Regions from separate parts of the Rhizobium sp. IBUN genome, predicted to be linked through region 3. Evidence: riboswitches for the same ligand, from Rfam matches in the RefSeq annotation. Region 3 holds a riboswitch; each other region holds the start of a gene.
What was found. Region 3 has a riboswitch for cobalamin ahead of bluB (5,6-dimethylbenzimidazole synthase). Riboswitches for the same ligand answer to the same signal wherever they lie in the genome.

Region 1: another riboswitch for cobalamin. It lies ahead of cobU (bifunctional adenosylcobinamide kinase/adenosylcobinamide-phosphate guanylyltransferase); the one in region 3 lies ahead of bluB (5,6-dimethylbenzimidazole synthase).
Region 2: another riboswitch for cobalamin. It lies ahead of RHIBUN_RS0132265 (CbtB domain-containing protein); the one in region 3 lies ahead of bluB (5,6-dimethylbenzimidazole synthase).

Annotation. Positions count from the first base shown of each region.
Region 1 is NZ_AZNV01000020.1:51,638-59,483, forward strand. Features, by position in the region: gene RHIBUN_RS0118620 (helix-turn-helix transcriptional regulator) at 1-17, shown strand, start outside; gene RHIBUN_RS0118625 (EamA family transporter) at 14-439, opposite strand; gene cobO (cob(I)yrinic acid a,c-diamide adenosyltransferase) at 439-1,071, opposite strand; gene cobN (cobaltochelatase subunit CobN) at 1,073-4,840, opposite strand; gene cobW (cobalamin biosynthesis protein CobW) at 4,851-5,900, opposite strand; gene cobU (bifunctional adenosylcobinamide kinase/adenosylcobinamide-phosphate guanylyltransferase) at 5,906-6,430, opposite strand; cobalamin riboswitch at 6,559-6,956, opposite strand; gene RHIBUN_RS0118650 (chloride channel protein) at 7,204-7,846, shown strand, end outside.
Region 2 is NZ_AZNV01000079.1:1,011-8,856, forward strand. Features, by position in the region: partial or broken gene RHIBUN_RS34590 (transglutaminase-like cysteine peptidase) at 1-233, opposite strand, end outside; partial or broken gene RHIBUN_RS36665 (porin family protein) at 515-667, opposite strand; gene RHIBUN_RS0132245 (EAL domain-containing protein) at 957-2,522, opposite strand; gene RHIBUN_RS0132260 (histidine phosphatase family protein) at 2,907-3,470, opposite strand; cobalamin riboswitch at 3,522-3,668, shown strand; gene RHIBUN_RS0132265 (CbtB domain-containing protein) at 3,694-3,903, shown strand; gene RHIBUN_RS0132270 (CbtA family protein) at 3,917-4,660, shown strand; gene RHIBUN_RS0132275 (hypothetical protein) at 4,702-5,310, shown strand; gene RHIBUN_RS0132280 (helix-turn-helix transcriptional regulator) at 5,357-6,046, opposite strand; gene RHIBUN_RS0132285 (sulfite oxidase-like oxidoreductase) at 6,249-6,911, opposite strand; gene RHIBUN_RS0132290 (LuxR C-terminal-related transcriptional regulator) at 6,972-7,787, opposite strand.
Region 3 is NZ_AZNV01000035.1:1,482-9,327, reverse strand. Features, by position in the region: gene RHIBUN_RS0125015 (NADP-dependent malic enzyme) at 1-2,190, shown strand, start outside; gene RHIBUN_RS0125010 (DUF2865 domain-containing protein) at 2,313-3,398, shown strand; gene bluB (5,6-dimethylbenzimidazole synthase) at 3,405-4,094, opposite strand; cobalamin riboswitch at 4,134-4,316, opposite strand; gene RHIBUN_RS0125000 (TolB family protein) at 4,343-5,176, opposite strand; gene RHIBUN_RS0124995 (LTA synthase family protein) at 5,394-7,322, shown strand; gene RHIBUN_RS0124990 (DUF1003 domain-containing protein) at 7,404-7,846, shown strand, end outside.

The DNA of each region.
Region 1 (7,846 bases), on a different contig from region 3:
CACAGGCGAGCGGCTAGAACAAGGCGAGCAAGAGCGCCCCGCCGGCAATCAGGCTTACGCCGAGCCAGTTCATGAGATTGAGCTTTTCACCGAGAAAGACGACGCCGAAAACCGCGACAAGAACGATGGAAAGCTTGTCGATCGGCGCGACGCGTGCGGCATCGCCGATCTTCAGTGCGCGGAAATAGGCAAGCCACGAGGCGCCCGTCGCGGCGCCTGAAAGGCAAAGGAAAAGCCAGGTCTTGCCTGAAATGCTGGAGAAGGGCTGCCATTGCCCGGTTGCCACAACAATGGCGCTGATGATGAAGACGATAACGACAGTGCGGATCAGCGTGGCGAGATCGGAATTGATGCCGACGACGCCGATCTTTGCAAAGATCGCCGTCAACGCAGCAAACGCCGCCGAAAGCACCGCCCAGAAAATCCAACTCTGTGTCATCAGAACTCCACGCCGGGCTGTCCCTTGATGCCGGAACGGAACGGATGCTTGATCAGCTCCATCTCGGTGACGAGATCGGCGATCTCGATCAGTTCATCCTTGGCGTTGCGCCCGGTCAGGACGACGTGGGTCATATACGGCTTCTCGTTCTTCAGGAACTCGACCACTTCGTTGATATCGAGGTAGTCGTAGCGTAACGCTATATTGATCTCGTCGAGGAGCACCATCGAATTCCGTTCGTCGCGGATCAGTTCTTTCGCCTTCTCCCAGGCTGCACCAGCCGCAGCCACATCGCGAGCGCGATCCTGCGTCTCCCAGGTGAAGCCCTCGCCCATGGTGTGGAACTGGCAGATGTCGGAGAAGTGCTTTTCGATCAGGTCGCGCTCGCCGGTCCACATCGCGCCCTTGATGAACTGAACGACGGCAGACGGCTTTCTGTGCGCGATATGCCGGAAAATCATCCCGAACGCGGAGGACGACTTGCCCTTGCCCTTGCCGGTATGGACGATGATGAGGCCCTTTTCGTCCGTCTTCGTCGCCATGATCTTGTCGCGGGCGGCCTTCTTCTTCGCCATCTTCTCGGCGTGGCGCGCGTCGTCGTGGCCAGCGGTTTCGGTATTTTCGGCGGTCATCTCAATTCTCCCCGGATGCAAGCTTGAATGTGTCTGAAAGGTCGAAGCGCGCGGAATTGCTGCGCGGCGTCCAGAGATGGCGATCGATGGCCTCGAGCAGCCGCTCCTTGATATCCTCGAAGGCGGCTGGGTTCTTCTCGATCATGAACTCGCGCACCTTTGGATCAACCACGAAGGCCTGGTAGACGGCTTCGAAATGATGATTGCCCACAGCGCCCGTCGTTGCCGCAAAGGCAAAGAGGTAGTCGACGGTCGCGGCGATCTCGAAAGCGCCCTTGTAGCCATGGCGCATGACGCCGTCGATCCACTTCGGATTGACGACACGGCCGCGCACGACACGCCCGATCTCCTCTTCCAAAGACCGGATCACCGGCTTCTCGGGCCTGGAGTGATCGTTATGGTAGATCGCTGGCCGATCACCCGCGAGCATTTCGGCCGCAGCCGCCATACCGCCCTCGAACTGGTAATAATCGTCGCTATCAAGAAGGTCGTGCTCGCGATTGTCCTGGTTCTGCACGACCGCCTGGATCGAGCGCAGGCGCTCTTCGAAGACGCCACGCTCTGCCCGGCCCTCTTCGCCGGCGCCATAAGCGTAGCTTCCCCACACGAGATAGGCTTCAGCGAGATCGGCCCGGCTTTCCCATCCCTTCTCGTCGATCAATGCCTGCAAGCCGGCACCGTAGGCGCCTGGCTTCGAGCCGAAAACGCGATAGCCGGCCCGACGGCTTGCTTGGGCCGGGTCCAGTCCGGCCGCTTCAAGCCGTGCAGCCTCGCCGCGCATGCGCTGCGCAATCGGGTTGTCGGTAGCATCTTCTTCCAGCGCCCCGACGGCACGGATTGCCTTGTCGAACAGTGCAATCTGTTCCGGAAAGGCATCCCGGAAGAAGCCTGAGATACGCAGCGTCACATCGACACGCGGATGCCGTAGCAATGCGGGCGGGATGATTTCATAGCCGGTGACGCGCCGCGAGGTCATGTCCCACACCGGCTTCACGCCGATTAAGGCCAGAGCCTGGGCGATGTCATCGCCGCCCGTGCGCATGTTCGAGGTGCCCCAGGCGGTCAGGCCGAAGGAGACCGGCCATTCGCCGTGATCCTGCACGTAACGGCGGATCATGAGTTCAGCGGACTTCTTCCCGAGCTCGTAGGCCGCCGGCGTCGGCACGGCACGGCTGTCGACCGAGTAGAAATTCCGCCCTGTCGGCAGCGCATCGGGACGTCCTCGCGTGGGCGCACCTGACGGACCGGGCGGCACGAAGCGCCCATCGAGCCCGCGGAGTAGACCTTCGATCTCCGCCGTCCCACAGGCGAGAATGGCTGGCCTGAGCCGCATCTCGATCTCCGCGAGAACGGCGCGCGTCGCTGCCCAGTCCTCCGGGCAGGTGAACTCAACTGCCACCAGCTTTGCGGCAAGAAGTTCGATCCGCTCGACTGTATCGCCGTTCGTTCGCCAGACAGCGTCCGTGATGCCCACGAGAAAATCCGGATACGGTCCAGCCCAGGCCTCGGCCATATCGCAATCGAGCGGGTCGAACGCCAAGTCGAGATCCGCGGCAATCGCACGCTGAAGGCTACGGTCACCTCCCTGTCCGAGCCCGCGCGGAACCCGGGCCAGCGCGACCGTCAGATCCGTCAGCAACCGTCCCTGCGGCGAGACGCCGAAAACATGCAGGCCGTCGCGGATCTGCATCTCCTTGAGATCGCAGAGATAGGCGTCGAGCTTCTTCAAAGCCTCCGTCTCGCTCTCACCCTTGTCAATGCCGGCATCGCGATCGAGGCCGATGTCGGCCACGAGATCGAGGATCTGCTTGCTGAGAAGCCGGATGCGGCGCGGATCACCGCCCGACGCCTCGTAGTATTCGTCGACCAGCGCTTCCAGATCCTTGAGCGGCCCGTAGCTCTCGGCACGCGTCAGCGGCGGCGTCAGATGATCGATGATCACGGCGCCGGCGCGACGCTTGGCTTGCGTCCCCTCGCCGGGATCGTTGACGATGAAGGGATAAAGATGCGGCATGGGGCCGAGGACAGCTTCGGGGTAGCATTCCACTGACAAAGCCAGCGCCTTGCCCGGCAGCCATTCCAGATTGCCGTGCTTGCCCATGTGAATAACGGCGTGGGCACCGAATTCGTGGCGAAGGAAAGCGTAAAAGGCAAGATAGCCATGCGGTGGCACGAGATCCGGGGAATGGTAGCTTTCCTTTGGATCGACGTTGTAGCCGCGCGCCGGCTGGATGCCGACCAGCAGCTCACCAAGACGCATGAACGGCAGCGCAAAAGCGCCCTCCACGACATAGGGATCGGCCTCGGGTGCGCCCCAACGCCCACAGATTTCATCCTGAATCTTTTTGGGAAGACTTCCGAAGAAAGCCTTGTATCGACTCACTGAAAGCGATTCGCGAACAAGCTTCCCATCCTGTCCTGAACTTGTCGGCCCTTCCATCAGGCGTCGTATCAGCGCATCGCCATCATCGGGAATATCCGCGACTGGATAGCCGGCGCCACCCATTGCCTTCAGCACCTCGACGGTGCCGGCGGGCGTGTCCAACCCGACCCCGTTACCGAGTCTGCCATCGCGGTTCGGATAGTTCGCCATGACAAGAGCGATGTGTCTCTTGCCGACGGGTGTCGTCCGCAGATTGGCCCAGTTGGCTGCAAGCCGCGCTGTATAGCGCATCCGCTCGATATCCGGCTCGCTGCTGACAATATTGGCCTCGACGCGCGCGTCGTAGCGCAATGCCGACTTGAACGAAACCGCTCGGGCAAGCACCCGTCCGTCAACCTCCGGCAGCGCAACATTCATTCCAAGGTCGCGTGCGGAGAGCCCCTGCGAGGACGCGGCCCAAGCTTGGCGCGACGACGCCGAAAAGATCGCCTGAAGCACCACCGCGTCGTTCGCCTCGAGCACGGTCTGCTCGCGATCCGCACCAGGCGCAGACACGGCAAAGCCTGTCGTATTGATCACCACCTCGGGCTTGATGGCGTTAAAAACACTTTCGAGAATGCCCTTCGAGACAGGATCCTTGAGGCTGTAAGCAAACACCGGCAGCGGCCGGATGCCTTCAGCCAGCAGCGTATCGATCAAGGCTTCGACAGGCTTGGTCTCTCCGCTTTGCACGAGCGCGCGATAGAAGCTGACCGCGACCACAGGCGTTTGTGACACTCCCTGTACGAAGCGCACCCGTTCGTCGCACGCCGACCTCCACTCTTCGACGCCGACGACGCCCTTGCCCGGCCACCAGATCCCAGCCTTCATCAGCGGCGATGCCGCCTCCGGCTTTTCAGTTCCCGAGAGCATCGCACCGGCATAGTCCAGAAACGCCCGCGAATTGGCATCGCCGCCTTCGATGAGATAGGCCCAAAGGGCGTTCAGGTCTTCAAGCGGTACATTCGAAAATGGTGTCAACCCCGCATCGGACTTCGAATCTCCGGGCAGCACGGCGATGAACGCGCCAGATCGAGCTGCCGCCGTATGGAGGGCCTCCAGCGCATAGTGGAAGTAGCTGGCGCCACCCAGCGCCCTCACGACGATCAGCTTGGAGTGGCGGGCCGTCCGCTCGATATAGGCATCGACCGACATTGGATGCTTCAGGCTCATCAGGCTTGCCAGCCGCAGCGAGAAGCCGGCCGACGGTTCGTCATAAGCGGCGGCTATCGCGGCAAGCTCGGTATCGGCAGCCGACAGGAACAGGACATCGCCGGGCGATTGACCGAGATCGATCGCCTCCTCGGCGTCACTGATTGTTCCCTGCTGTGCCAGAAGCAGATGCATCGGTCTTGCCTTATGCCAGCGCTTCGATCGCCTTGCGCACCGCCGCTTCGTCCATCTCGTGCAAGCCGATGACGACAAGACGGGTGCCGCGTGCTTCGCCCGGCGCCCAGGCGCGATCGAAATAGTGGTCGATCCGGCTGCCGACCGCCTGCAACTGCAGGCGCATCGGCTTGCCGGGAACATCGATGAAGCCCTTGAGCCGCAGCACGTCATGTTCGCCGATGATGCCCCTCAGCGCATCCACGAAGGCTGCCGGATCGGCAACAGGACCAAGCTCGACCACGAAGCTGTCGAACTCGTCATGATCGTGCGGCACGCCGTCCTCGTGTTCGAGTTCATGGTGGGACTTGCGATTGACCACATCGTCTTCCGTACCGACGCCGAGCCCGAGCAGCACGCTTGCCGGAACCTCGCCATTGCGCGCCTCGATCATGACAGGCTTGCGAGCGATACGGGAAGCAACCTCATCGCGCACGCGACCAAGGCCGGCGGTGTCGAGAAGGTCGGTCTTGTTGAGTACGATCATATCGGCGCAGGTCAGCTGGTCCTCGAAAAGCTCCTCGATCGGGCTCTCATGGTCGAGCGACTCGTCTTCGACCCGACGAGCCTCGACGGCATCGTGATCGTCCGCGAAGCGGCCCGCGGCAACGGCGGCGCTGTCGACAACGGTAACGACGCCATCGACGGTGACCTGCGTGCGGATATCAGGCCAGTTGAACGCCGCAACGAGCGGCTGCGGCAGCGCGAGACCGGATGTTTCAATAACGATATGGTCGGGGCGCTGTTCGCGCTCCAGAAGCTTGGTCATCGTCGGAATGAAGTCGTCGGCAACCGTGCAGCAGATGCAGCCATTGGTGAGCTCGATGATGTCATTCTCGGTGCAGTTCTCTGCGCCGCAGCCCTTGAGCACGTCGCCGTCGACGCCGAGATCGCCGAATTCGTTGATGATAAGCGCGATCTTCTTACCGTTGGCATTGGAGAGCAGATTGCGGATCATCGTCGTCTTGCCGGCGCCGAGGAAACCCGTGATCACGGTCGCCGGAATTTTCTGCTGGTTCATGAAATTCAACCCTTCATCTTCAACGGCAGTCCAGCCGCGATAAAATACACATCCACGGCCTCGGCCGCGATCATTTGATGCAGACGGCCGGCATGGTCCCGAAACTCCCGCGCCATGCGGTTTTCCGGCACGATACCGAGACCGACCTCATTGGAAACGATGACGAGACGGGCTTGTGCCGTCGGCAGATACGCCACAAGCGAGGCAAATTCCGCCCCTATGTCGCGGTCTTCCATCATCAGATTGGTGATCCAAAGCGTCAGGCAATCCACCAAAACTGCCCGCTTCTCGCCATCGATCGCCCGCAGGCAGCCGACAAGATCCAGCGGCTCTTCATGGGTATGCCAGAGATCGCCGCGATCGGCTTTGTGCTTGTCGATCCGGGCGCGCATCTCGTCGTCCCAAGCCCGACCCGTCGCCACGTAATGGTGCTCCAGGCCGCTCGAGACGACCAGTTGCTCGGCAAAACGCGATTTGCCCGAGCGCGCGCCGCCCAGGATGAAAGTCGCGCCTGATGATATCGGGCTCATGGAAAACGCTGACCGATCTTCGGAAGCCTTCCGCGAGAGACCGGAACGACTGCGGAGCGCAGCCGGCAAATCTGTCTTTCAGCCATGACAACCTCCGTGCTGGCAGCGGGCATCACCCAGGAATGGGCTTTTCGCCCGGCACAGTTGGCAGGTCTCCTGGCTCGCGGGTCTTGGCCGCGATCGGGGCAAACCGGAAACCGGTCGCCCCAGATCGTGCCAGCGGATCTTCCTCGCCTTCCCGGCTGCATTTCATGAAAAGGCGGACGATTCGTAGACGTAAGAGGCGTCCTGCCCCGGTTGATCATGATGCACTGCCAGTGACTTTTCCGTCGCCACTTTCGCACAGCCCGCCTGCACCCTTGCAGGCTGTCAGCCACGCGAAACCAACGCCGGACGGAAAACCCTGACCGCTCTACAGTCGCGGGGTCGGCTATGATGACGGTGCCCGAATTGGGTCCACCGCTTCACATTCCCTTTTCATCCGCACCGATTCAACCGGTCCGGAACCATCCGTTATGGCGTCATCGTTAGGCAAGGCCACTCCTGAAGTCAATCAAAAGCCGTCGCTCCTAAGATTGCCGTCATCGCCGCGAAACGCTGTCAAGTCGACCTACTCTACAAGATTTATCGTCTTTTATCAGTGGCTTACGTCATAAATAATTATTGTCCGCGCCGGTCTTTTGCCGCAATTGCATCGCAAGCGGGTCGCGCCACTGATTTGCACCTCCCTTCCTCGCACTTGAACGCGCCTGCGCCCGCCTAGTTTTCCTGCCATGCTCCTCAAAATCGATATTCGCCGCTTCGGTCCGTTTCATACCCTTCTCGATATCGGGCGGATGCGCGCCCTGCTGCGCCGCAGCGAGATGGGGATGGTCATCGCCGGCGCGATCGTCGGTGTCATATCGGGTTTGGCGGTGACCGGTATGGGTCTCATTTCCCGCGAAATGCACAGCCTGATCTTCGGAATCAGCGACGTCGAGAGACTGAGTTCGTCGCAGATCGACAACAAGCTGCTGTTGCTGACGGCGCCGGTCTGCGGCGGCATTCTCCTGGGTCTGTTGCTGTTCGTGCTTGCCAAGACCCGCAAGAAGCCGATGGTGGACCCGATCGAGGCGAACGCACTGCATGGCGGTCGGCTATCTCTCACCGATAGCATTCTGGTCGCAGTCCAAAATCTTATTTCTAATGGTTTCGGGGCCTCCGTCGGCCTGGAAGCCGGCTACACGCAACTGGCGGCCGGACTGGCCTCGAAGCTCGGGCTGAAGCTGCAGCTTCGCCGCTCGGACCTGCGCGTTCTCGTTGGGTGCGGCGCAGCGGGTGCGATTGCCGCTGCCTTCAATGCCCCGCTGACCGGCGCATTCTACGCCTTCGAGCTCATCATCGGCTCGTACACCATCGTCTCGCTAACGCCGGTTG
Region 2 (7,846 bases), on a different contig from region 3:
CGCAGTCGCCTTTGTTGTTGATGGGAAGCGACCAGTATTCGGATTTCCCCGATGTCTGTGCGTCCGTCGCTGGCGTGACGCCAGCGTTGACCTGCCGGTTCACCTTTTGAAGAAAAGGCATAGCCTTGTCGTCGGTCATCTCGTGGCCGCCGTTGCCATGGCAAAGCCAAGTATAGCGCGTGCAAGCCGAAGGGGAAGCCTATCGGCGCTCCAATGGCGCGTGATGCGCGCAGGGTGGATCCTGCATAGCTCTCACCAGAAAACGCGTGAAAACAAGCGTGAACGCCGCGAAAGCTGCCAAGGTCCGCATCGAAAACATCCTATCGGCTGAGTGCTGCGCAACCAAGGTGGCGGTAACCAGGGCGGCGGTAACGAAGGCGGCGGTAACCAGGGTGGTGGAAACCAGGGTGGTGGAAACCACCACTAAGGCTTATCTTACACGGCGACCAGCCTCAGTTCAGAGAAGCAAAGCCCGGCGTATGTCTGGGCTTGGTCATTTCATCGTTGAGCAGTCTCAAAATCTGAAGCCAACGCCGACGGTAACAACGTTCTGATTGAAATCGGTGTCTATGCCCAGCAGGACTTTGCTGCCGTAGTCGTTGTAGCGATATTCCACGCGCCCGAAGATGTTGTAGTCGAGACCGGCTCCGGCTGTCCGCCCTGAGAACTGGCGTCGAAGCTGTTCCAGGTGAAAACTGGTGCTGCCGGTACAACCGCGGCCGCCGGCCGCCCGCTCATAAGATCGGGGGGCGACGCCGCCCCTGCAAGACAAATGAAGGCCGCCGAGGCGGCAGCGATACGAAAATACGCGATAAATCCCTCCCCTATGACAAGGTCCACTCGCCTTGCGCACCGGTCGGGCTAGGTCCGATCGGTGATCGCGAACGTGGCCCTGCCTGAACGGGTCCATTACGAATTTCTGATGTAGAGGACTACTGGAGAGGAGTGCGGAGCGCTTATCCGTTGGCCAATGTCTCGTGACGGTCAAGGGCGAACGAGCGCGTTTCTTCGGCGGGCATCGCCTTGCCGAAGAGATAGCCCTGTCCGACATCGCAGCCGAGTTGAAGCAGGTGGCCGAGTTGGCGATGCTCTTCAATGCCCTCGGCGGTGGTCTGTATGTTGAGGCTGCGCCCGAGCCCAAGCATGGCGCGGATGATTTTTTCCTGACGCTCATCATCGCGATACGTTGCGATGAAGCTCTTGTCGATCTTGATCTTGTCGAAGCGATAGCGGGCGAGCTGGGCGAGGCTGGAGTAGCCGGTGCCGAAATCGTCAAGCGCGATCTGAACGCCTGCATCGTGGAGTTCATCCAGGATGATTGCGGCAACCGCCGGATCCTGGATCAGGGCATTTTCGGTGATCTCGATCTCCAGACGACTTGGCGGAAGACCATTTGCCGACAACACCTTGAAGATGCGCGAGGCCAGCAGCTTGTCCTCCATCTGCACCGGAGAGACATTGAAGGAGAGGGTAACGTGGTCGTCCCAGGCCAGGGCGTCTCTGCAGGCCTGCGCCAGAAGGTCTTCGAAAAGCTCGGTGATCAGCCCGGTCTCTTCGGCAATGCCGATGAACTCCGGCGGCGGAATGGCGACGCCTTCTTCGTCCGTCCAGCGAGCGAGCGCTTCGAAGCCGCAGACCGTGCCTCTCTTGAGATCGATCAACGGTTGATAGAAGGGGCGGATGACCTTTTGCTGAATTGCGACGCGCAGCTTGGATTCCAGCGTCGCGCGCTTTGCCACCTTGTCCTGCATCGAGGCTTCGAACACCATGTGGTGGTTGGGGCCGCGTGACTTCGCCTCGTACATGGCGAGGTCGGCTCGGTGGGCCGCGTCCTCGAGCGGCTCTTGACCCTGCTCCCAGCGATCGTAGCCGACGCTGGCGCCGACTTCGACCGCGAACCCGTTGATGTGAATGGGCCGTGTTACGGCTTGAATGAGCAAACGCGCGAAGCGTTCTTCATGGCGGGAGGAGAGGCCAAGCGCAACGACGACGAACTCGTCGCCGCCGAAGCGATAGACGCAGTCCGCGTTTCCGATTGCGCAGATCCGTTTTGCCACCTCGATCAGAAGGGCGTCGCCGCCATTGTGGCCGACAAGGTCATTGACCTTCTTGAAGCCATCGAGGTCTATCGAGAAGATTGTAACGTTCTGCTCCCACTCGTCACCTTCGACGTCGGTCTTCGTCCTTCGCGGCAGGACTTTCCGTTCGAACGCATAGCGGTTGGGAAGTTTGGTGAGGTGGTCGTGGGTTGCTGTCCAGTCGGCCTTGGCCTGAGCGGTGGCCCGCAGCTCCATCTCCTTGCGCAAATCGACAATGCGCAGGATCGAATAGACGAAGCTCATCGCCCCGCCGATGCCAAGGGCGAGGACGAGCTTGTCTGCACCATAGCTTTCGTAGGCGCCGACGAAGGCGACCACACAGTTATCCAGTTCCAGGATTGCACCGACGAGCCATAGCGTTACCCCCAACGCCATGACCAACAAGCATTGCCTCCCGGCCCTGCTCTGGAAGAATACCGGCATGCTTTACTCCATCTCCACCCGGGCGCTGATGTATCATGGAAGTCTGAAGCGTTTGTTCAAATCAAAGGGCGATTTCTTGTTGTCAAATCGCTATCATAGCGTGTGAACTGGCTCGAAAGCCGCGGTGAAAAACGAGGCGAGCGCTTGGTCGCTCGCCTGTTGTTCTCAAAGTCTGGTTAGAAGGGTGACGCTGATGACGAGCAGGAGAAGCATCCCGGCGCCAGTCATACGTAGCAGACGCGTGCGTCGCATCCGCGCGCCGCTCCAATCATAGGGCATGCAAAGTCCTCCTTGGGGCAAGGATTGACAGCCCGACGGTGTCGGGTCGAGAAACTATTGCATCGATTGCTTGCGTAAGGCTGGACTAAATTATCGCCCTGAAAATTAGGTGGTTTGTCCTTCGAAGCGCAGGGACCAGCGGCTTCCGTTGCTGGTCATGTGAGCGACGGCGAGCGGTTCGATATCGGTAATCCAGAATGATGACAGGGGGGCATTCAGCGTGCCGATGATGGCTGCTCGGATGACCGTCGCATGGGTAATGGCGATGATGTTACCGCCGGACTGCAAGTGCTCGCGCATCCAGCCGTTTACACGCATGCACACGGCAGCGATCGCCTCGCCACCATGCGGGGCTTCCTCCGGTTGCGCCATCCAGGCGGCAAGGTTCTCGGGTTCCGCTTGCTGGATCTCGGCGATCGAACGGCCCGCCCAGCGGCCAAAATCGCAATCGGCGAGCGCCTCGGAAACTTCCGGCTGCAAGCCAAGCGCGCCGGCCGTCTGCCGCGCGCGCAGCGTCGGGCTGGCGAAGACGCTGCCGGCGTGCCGCAGGCGTGGGGTGATTGCCCGTGTGGCAATGATTGCCTTTTCATCCAGCGGTTCGTCCTGCGGGAAGCGCGCCTCGCGGTTGGCGGCCGTCGGGCCGTGGCAGATCCAGGTAAGGCGCGTCATCACGTTCGTTATCTCCGGATATCGGGGAGCGTGGCCCGCCGCTGCATGAAGTTTCGTTGACAGGTTCGAAGCGCCAGATATAACGGTGATGTTGTGGGTTTGGAAACCGGTGAAATTCCGGTGCGGTCGCGCCACTGTGATCAGGACGAGGATACCTCGGACTGGAAGTCAGACCCTGCCACGCAACGATTCTCGACTGAACGCGTCATTCCAGGAGGAATACATGTCTGACACTACTTTTGCGCCCGACGCCGCACCGGCTCCGATTCCGGTTGGCGAGCTTTTGCCTTGGGCCATCTTCGGCGGTCTGCTGATGCTCATCGCCATCTATTTCGTCGGTACTGAAGAGGGCGCGATGGCGCTTTTCAACGGTATGTACGTGCACGAGTTCGTGCATGACGGCCGGCATCTCCTCGGCTTCCCCTGCCACTAAGGGAGTTCCGGACATGGTTGGAAATCTTTTGCTTCGCGGCATGCTCGCGGGGATGATCGCTGGCGTCCTCGTTTTCGCCTTTGCGCATACGTTCGGCGAGCCGCTTGTCGACCAGGCGATCGCGTTCGAGGAGGCGGCCGCCCAGGCGGCGGGTGAAACTGCTGAGCCTGAAATCGTCAGCCGCGCCACGCAGGCGGGCCTTGGCCTCTTGACCGGTGTAATGGCCTACAGCATTGCTGTCGGCGGCCTGTTTGCCCTCGTATTCGCCTTTATCCAGGGGCGGTTCAGCAATCTGAGCGCCCGCGGGACCTCTGCCCTCATCGCCGTTGCGGCGTTTGTCGCTATCGTGATCGTACCCAACATAAAATATCCGGCCAATCCGCCGGCAGTCGGCAATCCCGACACCATTGGCGTCAGGACCGAACTGTTTTTCCTGATGATCGTCGTTTCGATCGCTGCGCTTGTAGCGGCAATTGCGCTTGCACGCCGCCTCACGCCGCGGTTCGGTGTGTGGAATGCGGCAATCGCGGCAGGTCTGGCCTATGTCGGTTTCATCGGCCTCGTGCAGTATCTGCTGCCGCCGATCAACGAGGTTCCGGAGAATTATTCGGCTATGGTTCTCTGGCGTTTCCGTACGACCACGATCGGGATGCACGCCATCCTATGGGGCGTTCTTGGCCTGGCCTTTGGTGCTCTGGCCGAGCGCAAGCTCGGTGCCGCACCCAGGCTCAGCGCTCGCGCGTCGGTCTTCCATTGATCGGAGAAGGCTCCGGAGCAATCTGGAGCCTGTCCTCAGAGATGACCAGTCGGCGGCCCATTTTTCTTGTAGCCATGATCGCTGTCCTGCAGCTTTGGTCCGTCGCGGCCGACGCGCACCAGCGGAGCAGCGGTTCCCAAAGCGGCATCGCGATCGCCGAGATCTCACATGGCGAAATGGTCATGATGGCGGAGTATCGCGATCGGATCATTGATCTCGCGGCGCGTGCCACGGACACGAACGAGCCGTTCCGACGCGTGCTGAACTATGCGCAGATCCAGCATGCCTATTGTCTCTGGGGCAAGATGCCGGGCGGGGTGACCGACGAGGCCAGTCCATTCAATGAATGCTCGCACGCCTACCTCGCGGCAACGAAGGCCGTGCTGCTGTCGATGCGCAACATGGGCGCCGAGGCGGAAGAGGCGGAGGCCATCGTCTCTGCGATCGATGCCGGCATGGTGTTGCGCGGTCTGGCGCTGATCACCTGCGAGTTCAGCGGTGAGGCGTTCAACACTGCGGATGTCGTTCGCCCGGTATGGAGGAATGTTCCCTTGCATCCCGGCAGCATGGTGACGGTTACCGGCTTCGCGGCGGTGTTGCTGGCTGCGGCATATTGTGGACGGCGGCTGCTTCGGTGGATCGCGCCCTGACGAAACCTGCTCCGGCAGACCGTCCTTAATTTAACCCTGAGCGGCTCTAGCTCTTCTCGATATCGCGGTCGAGGTGCGTCGCAATCAGCATGGCCGCGAGATGGACAGTGTTCTTCGCTCCGTAGCGCTCCTTCATGCGCTCCAGGCGGTGCTCGACCGTGCGGTGTGAAATGCCGAGGTCAGCGGCGATCTCCTTGGCCGTCGCGCCTTCCGTCAGGAGCTGCATCACGGCTTCATCGGTCGCATCCATGCGTGCTCGCTGCTGCGGCGGGTTGAACATGAAGCGGCCGTTCGAGACCGCCAGAAGCCAGGCTGGATGCTGTGCCGTTGTCTTTTGCGGAAGGATCAGCCGTTCGTATCCGATGTTGACGCCAAGCACCCGTGTCTTGACCAGTTCCATCGACGGCTTCTGCGTGGCGATCACCTCGCGATAACGCGGGATGACGGCCGTCTCCATGTAGCCCCGATCCTTGAATTCGCCGATGCGCTGATCGGCAAAGAGCTTGTTGATGTTCAGGATACGCGAACTAACGGTAGAAGTGCGCACGACCTTCAGATGCCATTGCAACGGATCGTCGCCGTTGAGAACGACGAGCGTCATCCTCATCCGGATCGTCAGGAGCTCGAGGACGTCGCGATAGATGTCCTCTGGAGCGGCCGGCAGTTGCGGCGTGGTATGCAACCATGCGTCCAGCAGTTTCTGCGTGACAGTATGAAATGAAGTGTCCTTGTTCATCAATCCATGCGCGATATCTGGAATCGTTGCACTACGACAACCCAAAATGGGTACAGCTTTCAACAGCCGACCACGGCTGAATCGTCGTAAGGCATTAATATGAAAAATATATCGCTCGCTACATCTATTTTGAAGCGAATTTCTAGGTGCGCGTTCTGCACGTTAAGCGGGTTCAGGCTGCAGGCGCCCGCGGCGCCTGGTTTCAATCACCCGAGTAGCGTTGTTCGCGCCAGGGGTCGCCGTACATGTGATAGCCGTTCTTTTCCCAGAAGCCTGCTGCATCGGCCGGTAGCAGCTCGATACGGCGCAGCCACTTGGCGCTCTTCCAGAAATAGAGATGCGGAACGACGAGCCGCATGGGGCCGCCGTGATCGCGCGTCAGCGGTACCCCTTCCCAGGAGGTTGCGAGGATGGCATCTTCCGCGGCGAAGTCGGAGAGCGGCAAGTTTGTCGTATAGCCATCATAACTCGTCAGCATGACGTAGTGAGCTTCCGGCTTCGGCATTGCCTGATCGAGCAGCTCGCGGGTCGAAACACCCTTCCACTTGTTGTCGTAGCGTGACCACGTCGTCACGCAATGAATGTCGGTGACTTTGGTGCTCTGCTCGAGCGCCTGGAAAGCGGTCCAGGTAAGGTCAAGGGGAGTTTCGACCAGTCCACGGACTTCCAGGCGCCATGTGTCGGGTGGGATGATCGGGTGCTGGCCGAGATCAAGGACCGGCCAATCCTTGACGAGGTGCTGACCCGGCGGCAGGCGCTCGGTTTCCGGGCGACTGATGCGGCCGGTGAGGAATTTTCCTTCCTCGGCCCAACGGCGCTTCGATCTTGTGAGCTTGCTGTCGGTCGGGGTTTGATCGTCGCTCATCGCTGGCCCTTTCGCGTTGCGGCAATAGGGCATCCGGGCTTCGAGACTGTCAAGCGTGTGTCACGACAGATTCTTGAGGTACAGCGAGAGGAGCTGTGTTTGCGACGATATGCCGAGCTTGCGGTAGACGTTGCGCCGATGAACCTTCACGGTCCCTGTCGAGATGTTGAGTTTCAAGCCAATCGACTCGGAGGAGTACCCCTGAAGGACAAGATCGACGATCGCGGTCTCGCGGCTGGTGAGATTGAGATCACGCCACACCGCTTCGGCGGGCTGCAGGGCGCTTTCACTGGCGTTGCGTTTGCGGTTGCCGCGGGCTCTCGAATGCTGTTGCGCATCAAAGCGAGTTCCGAGCCCGGCCCAGTAGTGCCGAACCATGTTTGCGATCAATGGTTCGGCTTTCTTCAGCAAGGCAAATTCCGCGGGCGGGAAGGGGCCGGTCTTTTCGTTGCGCATGAGCGAAAGAACGATCGTAGTATCATCATCGGCCGTGACGAAGAAACCGATCTCCTCTGCAAGGCCTGTCTGGACGTAGTAAGTCCGGTAGTACTCGCTGGAGAAGAAACGGTCGGGCGCCAATTCCCGCATCCGAAACACGCCGGCGCGACGTTCATGGGCCGTGTGGTAGAACGGATCGAGGAGGTAGGGGCCAGCCTGGTAGAGGGTCACGAAAATGATGCGCTCCTTCGGGTCGAAGGTGCTGTAGAGATCGATCGGCCGCTCCTTGCCGCGATAGGCGAAGACAACGACGTAGTCGAAGCTTACGAGCGCCGCCATCATCTGACGGAAGGTCTCGCCGAATTCCGCATCGCCCATCGCCTGCCGGCCAATGGTGGCATTGAAGGCCCGAAACAGCGCCTCCAGGTCAGTGCTCATTTCCCGGAACCTCCTGATCGCCCCGCGCGGAAATCCGCTCCCCGTGTATATACCTTCCA
Region 3 (7,846 bases):
CTCGGCAACCAGCGCGACCTGGCGCTGGCCTATTCCCCCGGCGTCGCAGCACCCTGTCTCGCCATCCGCGACAATCCCGAGACGGCCGCCGACTATACCTCGCGCGCAAATCTCGTAGCGGTCATTTCAAACGGTACGGCCGTTCTCGGCCTCGGCAATATCGGTCCGCTGGCATCAAAGCCGGTCATGGAGGGTAAGGCCGTCCTCTTCAAGAAGTTTGCCAACATCGATGTCTTCGATATCGAGGTCGATGCAACGAGTGTCGATCAGATGGTCTCGACCGTCGCCTCGCTCGAGCCGACCTTCGGCGGCATCAATCTCGAGGACATCAAGGCGCCGGAATGTTTCGAGATCGAGCGCCGCCTCCGCGAGACCATGAAGATCCCGGTTTTCCATGACGACCAGCATGGCACGGCCATCATCGTCGCTGCGGCGATCCTCAATGGCCTGGAACTGGCCAACAAGAAGATCGACGAGGTCAAGATCGTCGCTTCGGGCGCGGGTGCCGCTGCCCTCGCCTGCCTCAACCTCCTCGTCACGCTGGGCGCCAAACGCGAGAATATCTGGGTCCACGACATCGAAGGCCTGGTCTACGAAGGCCGTACAGAGTTGATGGACGAGTGGAAGAGCGTCTACTCCCAAAAGAGCGACACGCGCACGCTTGCGGAAAACATCGGTGGCGCCGACGTATTCCTTGGCTTGTCTGCCGCCGGCGTGCTGAAGCCGGAACTGCTGGCGCAGATGGCCGAAAACCCGCTGATCATGGCGCTCGCCAATCCGACGCCGGAGATCATGCCCGATCTCGCCCGCGCTGCCCGCCCCGATGCAATGATCTGCACCGGTCGCTCCGACTTCCCGAACCAGGTGAACAATGTTCTTTGCTTCCCCTACATCTTCCGGGGTGCTTTGGATTGCGGCGCGGTCACCATCAACGAAGAAATGAAGATGGCTGCCGTGCGCGCCATCGCCGCACTTGCGCGCGAGGAGCCGTCCGACGTCGCCGCCCGCGCCTATTCGGGCGAAACGCCGGTCTTCGGCCCGAACTACCTGATCCCTTCGCCCTTCGACCCGCGCCTGATCCTGCGGATCGCCCCGGCGGTCGCGAAGGCTGCCGCCGAAAGCGGTGTCGCCCTGCGTCCGATCACCGATTTCGACGCCTATCTCGACCAGCTCAACCGTTTCGTCTTCCGTTCCGGCTTCATCATGAAACCGATCTTTGCTGCGGCGAAGAATGCCGAGCGCAAGAGGGTCATCTTCTCGGAGGGTGAGGATGAACGTGTGCTGCGCGCCGCGCAGGTGCTGCTGGAAGAAGGCATTGCCGAACCGATCCTGATCGGCCGCCCGCAGGTCATCGAAACGCGCCTCCAGCGCTACGGCCTGCGCATCCGCCCGCTTTCGGATTTCGACGTCATCAACCCGGAAGACGATCCGCGCTTCCGCGAATATGTCGATCTCTACTTCTCGCTGGTCGGGCGTCGCGGCGTCATTCCGGAGGCCGCCCGCACGATCGTTCGTACCAACACGACCGTCATCGGCGCGCTGGCGCTGAAGCGCGGCGAAGCCGACGCGCTGATCTGCGGCCTAGAAGGCCGTTACGAGAAGCATCTGCGCGACGTTCGCCAGATCATCGGCAAGCGGCATGACGTCTGCGACTTCTCGGCACTCAGCCTGCTGATCTCGCAGCGCGGAGCCACGTTCTTCACGGACACCTACGTCACCTTCAATCCGACTGCGGAAGAAATCGCCGAGTCCGCGGTTCTCGCCGCCGAGGAAATCAAGCGCTTCGGCATTACGCCGCGCGTGGCCCTCGTTTCCCACTCGAATTTCGGCTCGCGTGAATCCGAGAGCGCGACGAAGATGCGTGCTGCTCTCAAGCTCGTTCGCGAAGCAGCCCCGGAGCTTGAAGTCGACGGCGAGATGCATGGCGAGAGCGCGATCTCCGACGCCCTGCGCAAGCGCGTCATGCCCGACACGACCCTGCATGACGAAGCGAACCTGCTGGTCTTCCCGAACCTGGATTCGGCGAACATCACCCTCGGCGTCGTGAAATCGATGATCGACGGCTTGCATGTAGGGCCGATCCTGCTGGGCGCTGCGCTGCCGGCGCACATCCTGGCGCCCTCGGTGACCTCCCGCGGTGTCGTCAACATGGCTGCCCTCGCCGTCGTCGAGGCTTCACAGCCGGCGTGATTTGCGGCCGATCGAGAAAATGCGCTAAGATTCCGACTGCAGCCTGTTAAGACAAACGGGCTAGCAATGGAGGCGCGGCAGGACGCCGCGCCTTACGACCTGCTCACCGATGGGACGATGCCTTGAACCGCTGGATTCTGTCATTCGCAGCCGCACTTGTGTTGATCGGCCCGGCCCACGCCCAGGTGCCGGCGATCTGCGGAGACCTGCGTGCCCGCCTTGCCGATCTGCCGCAAATCATCGGCAGCACGCCCGAGGTGCGCAAATTCGCCAGCGCCATCGCCGAACAGAACTTTGAGCTTCGCAAGGTCCGCAGCGATCTCCGTCAGAACGGCTGCACAAGCGGCAGCATGGTCGTGATCGGCGACGATGACGGCTATTGCGGGGAGCTTGAGCGCGCGGAGAGCAAAATGGTCGACAACATCCGTTATCTGCAGCAGCGGCGCGACGAGCTGCGTGGCCAAAGCGAGGATGTCCGCACGCGAAACGAGCTTCTTGCGGCGCTCGATGACAATGGCTGCAACGAGGAACAGTGGCCCGCCGACAGCGGCGATGGATATGCACCGCCTCCAAGCATTGAAGATCAGGCGCTGCGAAACGACACCTTCGTACCGCCGGGTGGCGATCCCGGCCAACGCCGCTACGGTCTCCCCGGCATGTCGACGCCCTCTCATCTCAATACCGTCTGTGTGCGCACCTGCGACGGTGGCTTTTTTCCGTTAAGCTCGAATGCAACCTCGCAGGACTTCGCCCGCGATGCCGACACCTGCTCGAAGATGTGTCCCGGCATCGACACCGAGCTCTTTTATCATGACGTCTCCAGCACTGAGACTTCACAGATGATATCGGCGGCAACGGGCGCTCCTTACAGCGCGATGCCGAACGCTTTCGCCTACAAGAACCGCAAACCCGGCGAAAAATCATCCTGCAGCTGCGACCTCAACGCCTACTATGAACGGATGCGAAAAAGCCAATCGATCAGCGAACCGCCGCAACAAGGATCGATCACTACGATCGAAACCAAGAAGCCCGAGCCAGCGAGCAAGGTCGCCGCCCCGGCTGCACCGCAGCCTCAGGTGCCGGACAGGCCATATGATCCGGCGACCAACAAGGTGCGCCAGATCGGTCCGCAGTTCTTGGCCGGCGACCAAGGCACAATCGACCTCAAGCATCCGGCAAAGCCGGGCCCTCAGCCGCGGCAGCAATAGCCGCCCTCAGTCCGCTGGATTGTCCCAGCGATCCGTAAACACCAGTTCCTCCAGCAGCAATCGCTGGCGCCATCCTTTGACGGCGAGTTCCGGCTGGTCATAGAGCCGGTCGACATAGCCGACGCAGAGCCAGGCAACGATCTCGACCCGATCAGGAACACCGAGGATGTCCTTGATGTCGGACTCGTGAAAGATGCTCACCCAGCCGACCCCCACGCCTTCGGCTCGGGCGGCGAGCCACAGATTCTGCACGGCACAGACCGTGGAGTAGGAATCCATTCGCCGATTGTGCGTCCTGCCAAGAACGACATCGCCGCAGCGATGCGGATCGCAGGTCACGCAGATGCTGAGCGGTGCGGTGCGGATGCCCTCAAGCTTCAGTGACCGGTAGAGCTGTTGCCGCCCGCCTTCAAACATCTCGCCCGCCTCGCGGTTGGCGCGATCGAAGGCCTGCCACGCGGCCTCCTTCACCTTGTCATCGCGCACCAGGATGAAATTCCAGGGCTGCATGAACCCAACGGACGGCGCGTGATGTGCGGCCGTCAGAAGCCTTTTGACGACATCGTCCGGTATGGCATCCGGGAGAAACTCGGAACGCACGTCGCGTCGCGTCGAAATCGCCCTGTAGACGGCGTCGCGTTCCTCAGTCGAAAAGGCTGCGGCTCCCGACAGGGAGCCTGAATGGTCTGGTCGCATCGTCAATCCCCAACAACACAACCGCCCGCCGTCCACGCGGGTCAGTCTATGATGTCGGGCCGGTCTTCTGACTTGGCGTCATCCGACTGCCGCGCCTTCCCGGTACTGGACCAGTGGCTCTTTGCGGCAGCCGTCAGCCTTACAGCGTTGGGCACGTTTCGGTCTTTCACCGAATTCCCGATTCTCCCGCCTGCGGCGGGCACCCGACGGACGCGTCTATGCCTATAAACCCTGGCCGACGCAATCCCTTAATCCGAGACGGGAAAGTAGCGCACGTAGGCGAACTCATCACCTGACGGCGACCAGTTGGGCACGTTGATCGTTCCCTGCCCGCCGAAGAGATCGAAGAGCGTCGTCAGGTTTCCGCCATCCATGTCCATCAGCCGCAGGCGAACATCGAGATCGCGTGGATGGTCGAACACATCAGGATCGTAAGAAAGGATCAGAACCTTGTCGTTGTTGGGCGACGGATGGGCAAACCAGTTCCCATAGTTGTCACTGGTGACCTGCTCGAGACCGGTCCCATCGGGATGGATTCGCCAGATTTGCATGAGGCCGGTGCGGCTAGAATTGAAGTAGATCCATTGACCGTCGGCGGAATAGTCCGGCCCGTCATTGCGTCCCTCGCCGTGGGTCAGCCGCTTTTCTTCGCCGCCGTCAACGGAGATCGTGTAGATATCGAACAAATCGTTGCGGATGCCACAATAGGCGAGTTGCTTCCCGTCGGGCGACCAGCCGTGCCAATAGGATGGCCGATTTTGCGTCACCAGCCGCGGCGTACCACCTTCGGCCGGCAGCACATAAATCGTCGACTTCCCGAACTCGGTTTTGTCGGAGATGACGATCTGGCGGCCATCGGGCGAAATACCGTGGTCGTTGTTGCAGGTCGTCGCAAAGCCGGTATCGACCTTGCCGACCTTGCTCGAACCATCAAGTGCGAGACGGTAGAGGAGTCCGTCGCCGTTCAACAGTAGATAGGTCCCATCCGGCGAAAAGTTCGGCGCCTCAACGAGTTGCGTGGTTTGCCAGACGACGCGCGCCTCGCCTGTCCTGATGTTGTAGATCTCAACGGAACTGCGCAATCTGAATCCTCCTGAGCATCGAATCCGCCAGACCTACGACGGCTCGCCACTCAGCACAAGCAAATGCGCCTGACCGAGAATCTGCTCTGGAGGTAGCTCCTGCGTGATGGGCGTTTTATCCACCGATCACAAATGCGGGAAACCTAGCGGTTCATCTAGCGTTCATGACGAAGATGTGACAGTTCGACGAAGCTTTTATGACGTCGGAGTTTTCCAGTTGATCGCGTTGGTAATGAGGTCTGCAGCGGCAGCGCGTTTTGCGTCGCTTTCCACCGATTTCGGGGGAAGCGCTCGGTCGCCCGCGCTACGCACCGCACTCAGCGTTGCTTTTTGTGCCCTGCTTGCGCTCCTTGCCACCGCCACTGTCGAGATCATTGCCCGCGATGGGTTGGCCGACGTCCGCGAATTCCTGACATCGCCTGTGCGTCCGGGGATGACGACGGTTGTGATGTTGACTGTCCTGATGCTGTCGCTCGATGCAGTCCTGGGCCGGCGGTTCATTTCGGCGCTGATCGTTCTTCCGCTTGTGATCGTCCCCGCCATCGTATCCAACCAGAAGCAGCACTACCTTTCGGACCCGCTTTATCCATCGGACGTCCTTTTCGGGCGGCAGATCATGGAACTGCTCCCTGTGATGGTGCGCGACCGCCCCTGGACGGCCGTTGCAATGCTTGTCGGCATTGTCCTTTCCGCTACCGCGATTGTCATCTTCTGGCGCTTCGCCTGGCGCAACTTCCCGAAGCTCCCAAGGGCCTCTCGCGTCCGCCGGCTTTGCGTCGGCCTGCCCGTTATCGCGGCTTTCGGGTCCTTGATGGACTATTCCCAGTATTCCTTCATCCGTGACCGCCTGCAGGTGGTTCCGATGATGTGGGACCAGAAGGAAAACTACCGGAGCAACGGCTTCATCCTCGCCTTCATCTTCAACATTCCGATGGCAGACGTGGCAGCGCCTGTCGGCTTCGGTACAGAGGCGCTCGACGCCATCCCCGGCCGCAACTACGGCTACCTCAGCGGACCACGCGAAAAGCCTGACGTGATCATGCTGATGAGCGAGTCATTCTGGGATCCGACCCGCCTGAAGACGCTGAGCCTGTCGCCAGATCCTATGCCGACGATCCGTGCAGAGCAGTCCGGCTATGTCTTCTCGCCGGAGTTTGGCGGCATGACCGCCAATGTCGAATTCGAGGCGCTGACAGGTTTCTCCAACGCCTTCCTGCCATACGGCAGCATTCCCTACCAGCAATACATCCGTCGTGATGTTCCCTCGCTCGCCACGTTCTTCCGTGGCGAAGGTTACGCGGCGCGGTCGCTGCATCCGTTCAGCGGCTGGTTCTGGAATCGCAACGAGGTTTACAAGGACTTCGGCTTCGAGCAGTTCCGCTCCGAAGAAACCCTGCCTCCCATGGAAAAGCGAGGCATCTTCGCTTCGGACGAGTCGCTTATGAAGGAGATCATGAACGAGGCTGACGGCATGGATCGCCCGTTCTTCTTCTTTGGTGTCACCTTGCAGGGACATGGCCCCTACGAACCGAACCGTTACGCCCACAACACTATCGACATCAAGGGCAACCTGAACGATGCCGACCGCGCCACCCTTGGCACCTATACGCAGGGTGTCAAGGAAGCCGACGACAGCCTCAAGATGCTGATGGATTGGGCAGAAAAGCGCGACCGCGAAACGATCATCGTGCTGTGGGGCGACCACCTGCCCCCGCTCGGCAATGTCTACATGGCGACCGGCTACATGCCGGACCAGGTTGCCACCCGCAAGGCATCAGTGAGCGTCATGAAGCAGGAACACGAGACCCCGCTCGTCATCTGGTCGAACAAGAAGGGCAGCAAGAAGGATGTCGGCACCATCAGCCCCTCATTGCTTCCGTACCACCTCCTGAAGTTCGCCGGCTTCGAGCATCCCTACTACACGGGCTTCCTTGGCCGCGTGCAGAAGAAGTACAGCGTCATCGACCGGTATCAGCTCATCGCCCGCGACAACGCGGCATCTCCCGATTGGGTCCTGAAGCCGAAGAACCTCGATCCCCTCGTCCGGGACTATCGATACCTCCAGCATGACATCATGTTCGGCAAGGCTCAGACGCTCGAGCGGTTCTTCCCGCAGCATGCCTGGCTCTATGCGCAAGGCACATAGAAAAGCGGCACAAGCCCGCATTGCAATTTGAAAACATTACGGAATACTGGCGCCCGAGCGATCTAGCATTCGGAGTCGGCCATGCATAACCTATCGGACCTCATCCACCATCACTTCGACAAGCCGGCCGACGAACTCGGCGAGATCGAAAGGCGCGTTCTCGCGAAGGCGCACGAGCGCAAGATAATCTCGACCGATATCAATGCCGCTCTTCAAGCCGAATCTTCCTCCGGCCAGCGCTTGGCAGATACGATTGCGCGTGTTGGCGGCTCGTGGAGCTTTATTATTGCTTTCCTGCTCTTCCTGGTCTTCTGGTGCGTTGTAAACACCATTGTATTGCTGACGCGCGCCTTCGATCCCTATCCGTTCATTTTCCTCAATCTCGTGCTTTCGATGCTGGCGGCGATCCAGGCTCCGATCATCATGATGTCGCAAAACCGCCAGGCGGAGCGCGATCGGTTCGAGGCGGCAAAAGACTATGAGGTCAATCTCAAAGCAGAACTGGAAGTTCTATCCCTCCATCA